4 regions of the Bradyrhizobium sp. 4 genome follow, and region 4 is predicted to be linked to each of the others. Evidence: predicted binding sites of a transcription regulator. Region 4 holds the regulator's gene; each other region holds the start of a gene.

Region 1 (2,198 bases), 940 kb from region 4:
TTGCCGAAGCTGCGGAGCAGTTTGGCGTCGCCGAATTCGCCGGTCATGGGATCGCCGCTGCGGCTGAACGCGACCGCGCCGGTGTGGCCGGCGCCGCGCGACATGATCTCGGCGCGCCGTAGCGCGGCCGCCGCGCTCTGGCATTCCTCGGCCGCACCTGCGACCGGCGAGCCGTCCTCGTCGGTCAGGAAAGGTAATGCAACGTAATAGGTGACATCGGACATGGTCGGCTCCGATAGCTGACAGTCAGGCGGCGCTACTCTTGCTGCGCGAGGTCTCCGGAATGCAGCCTGCGGAAACCGCCGCCTGCAATTCCTCCAGCTCGGCCTCCAGATATTCATTGGCCATGATCAGCGCCTTGATGGTGCTGCGCAGATTGCCGTCGCACATCGCGATCGCCTGATCACAGGCTTGTTCATAATGGCCGTTGTCGAGAAGGGCGGCTGCCGACATTTGCGTTTTCCTTGGACGGTTTTCCCGGGGGCGGTGGTGCCAAAATGTTCTTATTTTGTTCCTTTCGAGTCAAGCGGATTCACATGCGGCGGGTCGCCGTGAGCTGTCCTCCTGTGGATCAGGCGATGATGTCGGGCGTGATCTGGTCTTCGATGAACGCGATACGGTCACGCAACAACAGCTTGCGTTTCTTCAACCGCTGTAACCGCAACAGGTCGGGGGCGGGCGATTGATGCAGTGCATCGATCGCCGCATCAAGATCTCGGTGTTCCTGGTGCAACCGGGCGAGCTCGGATTCGAGTTCGCGCGCATCTTCATTGGTCATGTCTGCGGTGGCCGAAAAACCGATAGGCGTGAGATTAAGGCTGTGGATGCCCTGTGGAAACTATCGTCCTTGCGCGCCGTGATCGCAAGCGATCTCAGGCTGTCCCGCGTCGATCTCCCGCGGGATATTTCTGCGGTCGCTCCGACGTTGCGCAAGCGCATTGATATCACGGATTTTTCCCGCGTGGTTCCCTTACTCACGCTTCGTTACATATGAATTTTCAAAAATGACAGTGCGACGACGGATATCCATCGACAGAACGAATCGGTGATGTACACTTCGTCGTCCGGTCGAATCCAAGGTTCACCCCTACCGAGGAGGTTTCGAATGACAATTCAGGCACATCTGGTTGAATTGGAACGGAAGCACAAAACTCTCGAAAACGAATTGCACGAAGCTCTCGTGCACCTTTCAACAGACGACCTGCAAATTGTTGAGTTGAAGCGCCGGAAGTTGATGGTCAAGGACCAGATCGAGCGTCTCAGGCACGGCGACACGCTCCACTAGTAACCCCGTAACAGCGCAGAGTTGATCGCACCCTTCAGGCAGGGATGGGAGCCTTCGCGCTCATCCCTGCTGCAAGGCGCGCAGCGTGCAAGGATTTGCGCGGCTCTAGCTTATTGTCTGGACGCGCTTCTTTACGCGCAACCGGAATCCACTTCGCTTTAAACCACTAGATGTTCGCGAGCTCGGCGACGTGATCCGCGATCGCGAGCGATGACGTCAATCCGGGCGACTCGATGCCGAACAGATTGATCAGGCCTTCGACGCCGTGATCGCGCGGGCCCTGCATCAAGAAATCCTGCGTGGCCACCGCCGGCGGCACGATCTTCGGGCGGATGCCCGAATAGCTCGGCATGAGCGCGCCGTCAGGCAGCGTCGGCCAGTATTTGCGGATCGCCGGGTAGAAGCGCTCGGCGCGTGCCGGGTCGACCTCATAGTCGATCGTCTCGATCCACTCGACGTCGGGGCCGAAACGTGCCTGCCCGGCCATGTCCAGCGTCAGATGCACCCCTAGCCCACCGGGCTCGGGCACCGGATAGATCAGGCGCGAGAACGGTGCCCTGGCATTGCAGCTGAAGTAGTTTCCCTTGGCGAGGTAGGCCGTCGGGATCCGTTCCAGCGGCATGCCCTCGATGTTGCGCGCCACGGGGGTCGCCGAGAGCCCGGCGGCGTTGACGAGGAGGCTGCATTGCAGCGTCATCGGCGCTTCGCCGCCCGCCTCGATCTCGATGACGCCGGCGGTCGCCTTGGCACGGATCAGCGGGGTGTGAAACGCGAAGGCCGCGCCCGCGTCCTCGGCTTCGCCGCGCAGCGAGAGCATGTAGGCGTGGCTGTCGATGATGCCGGTCGACGGCGACAGCAGCGCGGCGTCGCAGGCGAGCGCCGGCTCCAGCGCACGTGCCGCATCGCCCGTGAG
Region 2 (2,198 bases), 3.9 Mb from region 4:
ATCGGCGGCATGGGATCGATCATGGGCTCCATCATCACCGGCTTCGCGCTCGGTGTGATCGAGGGCCTGACCAAATATTTCTACCCCGAGGCCTCCAACACCGTCGTGTTCGTGCTGATGGTGCTGGTGCTCTTGGTGAAGCCAACGGGATTGACGGGAAGGGCGGCCTGACATGACAGCCTTGACGGACGACACGCTGCCGGTAACCCCGCGCGCGATCCGCGACGAGATGATCGTCTTCGTGGTGATGGCGTTGCTGCTGGCTTCGGTGCCATTCACGGGGGTCTACCCGTTCTTCGTGATGCAGGCGCTGTGCTTCGCGCTGCTCGCCTGCGCCTTTAACCTGCTGATCGGCTATGGCGGTTTGCTGTCCTTCGGCCATGCGATGTTCCTGGGCACGGCCGGCTATTGCAGCGCGCATGCGCTGAAGGTGTGGGCGTTGCCGCCGGAGCTCGGCATCCTCGTCGGCGTCGCCGGTGCCTTCGTGCTCTCGCTCATCACGGGCTATATCTCGATCCGCCGCCAGGGCATCTATTTCTCGATGATCACGCTGGCGCTGTCGCAGCTTCTGTACTTCATCTACCTCCAGGCCCCGTTCACCCATGGTGAAGACGGCATCCAGGGTATTCCGCAGGGCCGCATGTTCGGCGTCTTCGATCTGACCAAGCCGACCGTGCTCTACTACGTGGTTCTGGTCGGCTTCCTCGCCGGCTTCCTGCTGATCTTCCGCATCATCAACTCGCCGTTCGGCGAAGTCCTCAAGGCGATCCGCGAGAACGAGCCGCGCGCGATCTCGCTGGGTTACCGCACCGATCAGTACAAGTTCCTGGCTTTCGTCCTGTCGGGCACGCTGGCCGGCTTTGCCGGTGCGTTGAAAGTCTTCGTGGCGCAAAACGCCTCGCTCACCGACGTGCACTGGTCGATGTCGGGCGAAGTCGTGCTGATGACGCTGGTCGGCGGACTCGGAACCGTGTTCGGTCCCGTGGTCGGTGCCTTCGTGATCATCGCCATGCAGCAATATCTGGCGGGGTTCGGCCAGTGGGTGACCGTGATCCAGGGCTCGATCTTCGTGATCTGCGTGCTCACCTTCCGCCGCGGCGTCATCGGCGAAATCGCGCATTACTTCCGGCGGTCGCTGTAAGTCATTGATATAATAGAAGATAGGCTGACGCGCGAAAGCGGTGGATGATCCGGCTCCACGGGCGTGAGGTGGCACGCGCGTGGATCGAAAATGGTCTATGACAGTTTCATGACGGCCCGCTCGGGCCAGGCCATTATCCAACCGAACCGGTAGTCTCTCTCCCATGATGCGATTGTTTCGCGCTTTCCTGCCCAAGGAAGAACGGTTCTTCGACCTGTTCGACCGCCACGCCCAGACCGTGATCCAGGGCTCGATCGCGCTCCAGAGCATGCTCAACGGGGGTGAGGAGACGCCGGTCTATTGCCAGCGCGTCAACCAGTTCGAGAACGATGCCGACAACATCACCCGTGAGGTGCTGACGGCGGTGCGCCGGACCTTCATCACCCCGTTCGACCGTGGCGACATCAAGAACCTGATCACCTCGATGGACGACGCCATCGACCAGATGCAGCAGACCGCCAAGGCCGTGATGCTGTTCGAGGTCCGCAGCTTCGAGCCGCCCATGCGGGAGATCGGCGGGCTTCTGATCGAATGCGCCAATCTGGTCGGCCGTGCGCTGCCGTTGATGCAGAAGATCGGCCAGAACGTGGCCATGCTGACCGCGATCACGGAAGAGCTGGGCAAGCTGGAAGGCCGCGTCGACGATCTCCATGATATCGGGCTGAAGGAACTGTTCCTCAAGCATCGCAACGGCAACGCGATGGATTTCATCGTCGGCGCGGAGATCTACGACCATCTCGAGAAGGTCGCCGACCGCTTCGACGACGTCGCGAACGAGATCAACAGCATCGTCATCGAGCAAGTTTAGGGCAGGGGACCGCGCCGTGGATGTTGCGTTGGGTCTTCCCGTCCTGGTCGGACTGATCGCCGTCGCGCTGCTGTTCGACTTCCTGAACGGCCTGCACGACGCCGCCAATTCGATCGCGACCATCGTCTCGACCCGCGTGCTGCGGCCGCAATACGCGGTGTTCTGGGCCGCCTTCTTCAATTTCGTCGCCTTCATGGTGTTCGGGCTGCACGTCGCCCAGACCATCGGCACCGGCATCATCGATCCCGC
Region 3 (2,198 bases), 640 kb from region 4:
GCGGCGTGGGGAGGCCGTTGCCTCTTCCAGTGGTCCCGGGAAGGCTCTAATCTTGCGGCATGTCCGCACCCGATATCAGGCCCACCACTGAGGCCGACCTGCCCGCCATCACCGCCATCTACCAGCAGGCTGTCCGCGAGGGCACGGCGACATTCGAGCTGGAGCCGCCCGACCTCGCCGAGATGACGCGCCGCTACCGCACGCTGATCGACGGCGGCTATCCCTATTTCGTCGCCATCCTCGAGGGGCGCGTCGCCGGCTACGCCTATGCCGGCGCCTACCGGCCACGGCCGGCCTACCGCTTCACGGTCGAGAACTCGATCTATCTCGATCCGTCCTTTCACCGCCGCGGCATCGGAGCGCTCCTGCTGGAGCGGCTGATCGTCGAATGCGAGGCGCGCGGCTTCCGCCAGATGATCGCGGTGATCGGCGATTCCGCCAATGCCGGCTCGATCGGCGTGCACACCAAGGGCGGCTTCAGGATGATCGGCACGCATCCCAGCGTCGGGCTGAAATTCGGCCGCTGGCTGGACACGGTGATGATGCAGCGAGATCTTGGCGAGGGCGCGACTACGGTGCCGGAGAAGTAGGGTTCAGCTCTTGTAGCCCGGATGGAGCGAAGCGAAATCCGGGAAAGGTTCATCCGCGGATACGACTGCCCCGGATTGCGCTGCGCTCCATCCGGGCTACGAAACGCTACACCACCGCCAGCTTGCGATCGATCACCAGGAGCACGCGCTCCAGCTCGTGGCCGCGGCGCAGGATCAGGCCCGTCGCCGAGATCACGCTGTACATGCCCTGCTTGCGCGCGAGGCGCGGATCCTTCTCGATGCGATAGATCGGCACTTCCGAAGCTCGGCGAAAGACCGAGAACACGGCGCGATCCTTGAGGAAGTCGATGGCATAGTCCCGCCACTCGCCGTCGGCGACCATCCGGCCGTAGAGATTGAGAATACGGTGCAGCTCGAGCCGATTGAACGTTACGCGGCTCGGTTGCGCATTCGAAGCGGCGGGGCGCGCCGCCGCGCGCTGTTCGCTCGGATCGGCATCCTCCGACAGACTCATAGGCTGCCTCCTGTCGTATCAGCATGATCGCGTCCGCGAAGACCGTCCCCGGAACCGCGGATCATGACAGTTGCATGATCGCGCCAACTGTTCCCCACTGCAAGGGGCCCTGTAAGGACGTTGGACCGGAGCAAACCGCCCACACGCAGCGGTGGAACTCTGTCGCGGCAAACCGTCACGGGATCGTTAGCAGGAATCATAGTGTCGCCGCTTTTCCGCCAAGCGACTGCCGCCCTGCATTGCGAAAAGACCTGTGTGCGTTGACCCGGTCCTTTCGGTTCCGGATTCCTCAGCCCCCAGCCCCCCGGGGCCGTCAGGATCGGGTCTGTTCGCACGACAAGGAGGGCCAACGCGAGTTGGTCCTTTTTTGTTTGGGGTCGGTTTTGTTTGTGTCGGGATGTTTCCGCCTCGACGGACTTCTTCCTCATCAGCGAGAACACTCCCTCCCCTCATCCTGAGGAGCCGCGAAGCGGCGTCTCGAAGGATCGAGGCCGAGCTGCCTCAGCAGGGCCTGCATGGTTTGAGACGGCGCTGACGCGCCTCCTCACCATGAGGATTGAGAGTGCGTTTGAATCGGAATATTCGAAGTGTGCGCGTTAGTGCAGCGATGTGTACGCCGCGCCCAGCATCGGGCCCGGCTTTTCCCGGCTGCCGTCCTGGACGTAGACCACAGCACCGTCGACGCCGTCGCGCGTGAGGTTCTCGATCGGCACCGTCCAGCTTTCCGGACGGCCGGTCCAGTCGCCGACCTTGAGCAGGTTGCGCACCACGTTGTGATAGATCACCTGCTGTCCGCGATTTTCACCGCGGCTGATCGCGATCGGCACCGACTTCGCAATCGAGCAGATCCAGACCTCGCCGTGGGACGCCGTCGGCTCCTTGCTCGCGGCCACCGAGACGTTGATCTGCTTGCCCGCGAGCGACATCGTCACCGGTACGCTCATCACACCAGTGCCCGCGTCGGTTTTGCCGATCGCGCTTTCGATGCCAGTGCGATCGCTGCCGACGACATGCGTGGAGCCGTTGACCACGACCTGCGGCGTGTAGACTTCGCGGTCGCCGCGCATGCGCGAATAGGCACGCTGCCGTGCAGAGAAGCGCGAATCGGCCAATGTGTCCTTCCAGCCGAGATA
Region 4 (2,198 bases):
AGGCCTTCGACACCGACCTCCAGGAACTCACTCGCCTGGTCGCCGAGATGGGTGGCATCGCCGAACGCATGATCGTAGAGTCCGTCGACGCATTGATCCGCCGCGACGTCCCGCTCGGCCAGCGCGTCGTCGCCATCGACACCGAGCTCGACGCGCTGCAGAAGCGCATCGAGGAACGCGCGGTGCTCACCATCGCCCGGCGCCAGCCAATGGCGGTCGATCTGCGCGAGATCGTCGGCGCCATGCGCGTCGCGACCGATCTCGAGCGCATCGGCGACCTCGCCAAGAACATGGGCAAGCGCGTCGCGGCGCTGGAGACGGACTTCCATCCGCTCAAGCTGTTCCGCGGCCTCGAGCACATGACCGACCTCGTGCAGCAGCAGGTCAAGTCGGTGCTGGACGCTTATGCCGCGCATGATTTGCCGGCGGCGATGGCGGTGTGGAAGGGTGACGAGGAAGTCGACGCCATCTGCACCTCGCTGTTCCGCGAGCTCCTCACCTACATGATGGAGGATCCGCGCAACATCTCGTTCTGTATTCACCTGATGTTCTGCGCCAAGAACATCGAGCGGATCGGCGACCACGCCACCAACATCGCCGAGACCGTGTTCTACATGATCGAGGGTCAGGCGATCACCGACAAGCGACCGAAGGGCGACATGACGACCTTCGCCAACACGGTACCGAACACCTGAAGACTTAAGGGAGCGACGACCCGATGGGCGCACGCATTATGGTGGTTGAGGACGAGGAAGCCCTGACCGAGCTTCTCCGCTACAACCTCGAAGGCGACGGCTATGACGTCGAGACGGTGATGCGCGGCGACGACGCCGACACCCGCCTCAAGGAGCACATCCCCGATCTGATCGTGCTCGACTGGATGCTGCCGGGCCTGTCAGGCATCGAATTATGCCGGCGGCTTCGCACCCGTCCCGAGACCAAGCAGCTCCCGATCATCATGCTCACCGCGCGCGGCGAGGAGAGCGAGCGGGTGCGGGGTCTTGCGACCGGCGCCGACGATTACATCGTCAAGCCGTTCTCGGTGCCGGAGCTGCTGGCGCGCGTGAAAGGCCTGCTGCGGCGCGCAAGCCCCGAGCGGCTCGCCACCGTCCTTGCTTTTGGCGACATCGAACTCGACCGCGACAAGCGCCGCGTGGCGCGCTCGGGCCGGCCGATCGATCTCGGTCCGACCGAATATCGCCTGCTGGAGTTCTTCCTGGAGCACCCGGGACGGGTGTTCTCGCGCGAGCAACTGCTCGACAGCGTCTGGGGCCGCGACATCTATATCGACGAGCGCACCGTCGACGTGCATATCGGCCGCCTGCGCAAGCTGCTCAATCTCGGCCGCGAGCAGGACCCGATCCGCACCGTCCGCGGGGCCGGTTACGCGCTGGATGATCGGTTTGCGAAGGCGGAGCAGGTGTAGGGTTGCAGCTTTGTTTCTTGGCAAGCTGTCCCCGAATTCTTCGACGTCGTCCCGGACAAGCGAGCGAAGCGAGCGCTGATCCGCGACCCATAACCACCGAACGTGGTTTGGCGAAGACTCGGAGTGACCTCTTTCGCGCAACAACCGCGCGCTCCGAGTATGGGTCCCGGCCCCCGTGCGCAATTGCGCACTAGGCCGGGACGACACGGAAATTGAACCTTCTTCGCGCGACGACTTGCCGTAATTACCGCGGGCCCGGCTTCACCGGTGCGCGGCGCCGATCCGACGCCGGCTGGTACGCGACGCGCGAGTGCTGGGCGCAATAGGGCAGGCCGGACAGCGCCCGTCCACCGCAGAAGAAGAAGTCCGGGCTCGAGGGATCGCCGACCGGCCAGTGGCAGGTCGCCTCGTTCAATTCCAGCAGCGACAGCCGCTGGCTCATCGGCACCACGTTGTCATAGGTGACCGGATCCGGCTCAGCCTCGACCTCGAAGGCCTGCGCCAGCGCGGTGTTGCCGCGCGAGATCGGGCGGCTCACCCGCATCATGTGCTGCGCGGGGCGCGCCTTGCGCGGCCGCGGCGCTGCCGATGAAGGGCTCTTGGCGCGGCCCGAAAGGCCGAGCCTGTGCACTTTGCCGATCACGGCATTGCGGGTCACATTGCCGAGCTCCGCCGCGATCTGGCTGGCCGAAAGTCCGGCCTCCCAGAGCTTTTTCAGCTGCTCGACGCGATCATCGGACCAGGTCAAAACCGTCATTGCACCCTTTCCCTC

The links. Region 4 encodes PhoB, which activates phosphate uptake and scavenging genes when phosphate is short. Its sites were predicted from a motif close to TGTCATNNANCTGTCAT; they were not measured.
Region 1: IVB45_RS30465 (DUF465 domain-containing protein) is a predicted target of PhoB. The motif match lies at 1,005-1,021, and genes of this name have one in related genera.
Region 2: IVB45_RS15705 (DUF47 domain-containing protein) is a predicted target of PhoB. The motif match lies at 1,239-1,255, and genes of this name have one in related genera.
Region 3: IVB45_RS00825 (DUF2794 domain-containing protein) is a predicted target of PhoB. The motif match lies at 1,129-1,145, and genes of this name have one in related genera.

The regions. Positions count from the first base shown of each region.
Region 1 is NZ_CP064686.1:6,377,613-6,379,810, reverse strand. Features, by position in the region: gene IVB45_RS30480 (hypothetical protein) at 1-224, opposite strand, end outside; gene IVB45_RS30475 (hypothetical protein) at 247-453, opposite strand; gene IVB45_RS30470 (DUF465 domain-containing protein) at 572-778, opposite strand; gene IVB45_RS30465 (DUF465 domain-containing protein) at 1,106-1,285, shown strand; gene IVB45_RS30460 (NAD(P)/FAD-dependent oxidoreductase) at 1,452-2,198, opposite strand, start outside.
Region 2 is NZ_CP064686.1:3,422,577-3,424,774, forward strand. Features, by position in the region: gene IVB45_RS15695 (branched-chain amino acid ABC transporter permease) at 1-171, shown strand, start outside; gene IVB45_RS15700 (branched-chain amino acid ABC transporter permease) at 173-1,141, shown strand; gene IVB45_RS15705 (DUF47 domain-containing protein) at 1,305-1,949, shown strand; gene IVB45_RS15710 (inorganic phosphate transporter) at 1,966-2,198, shown strand, end outside.
Region 3 is NZ_CP064686.1:162,280-164,477, reverse strand. Features, by position in the region: gene IVB45_RS00830 (GNAT family N-acetyltransferase) at 60-590, shown strand; gene IVB45_RS00825 (DUF2794 domain-containing protein) at 697-1,065, opposite strand; gene IVB45_RS00820 (DUF1223 domain-containing protein) at 1,662-2,198, opposite strand, start outside.
Region 4 is NZ_CP064686.1:7,315,082-7,317,279, reverse strand. Features, by position in the region: gene phoU (phosphate signaling complex protein PhoU) at 1-695, shown strand, start outside; gene phoB (phosphate regulon transcriptional regulator PhoB) at 719-1,426, shown strand; gene IVB45_RS35110 (GcrA family cell cycle regulator) at 1,671-2,183, opposite strand.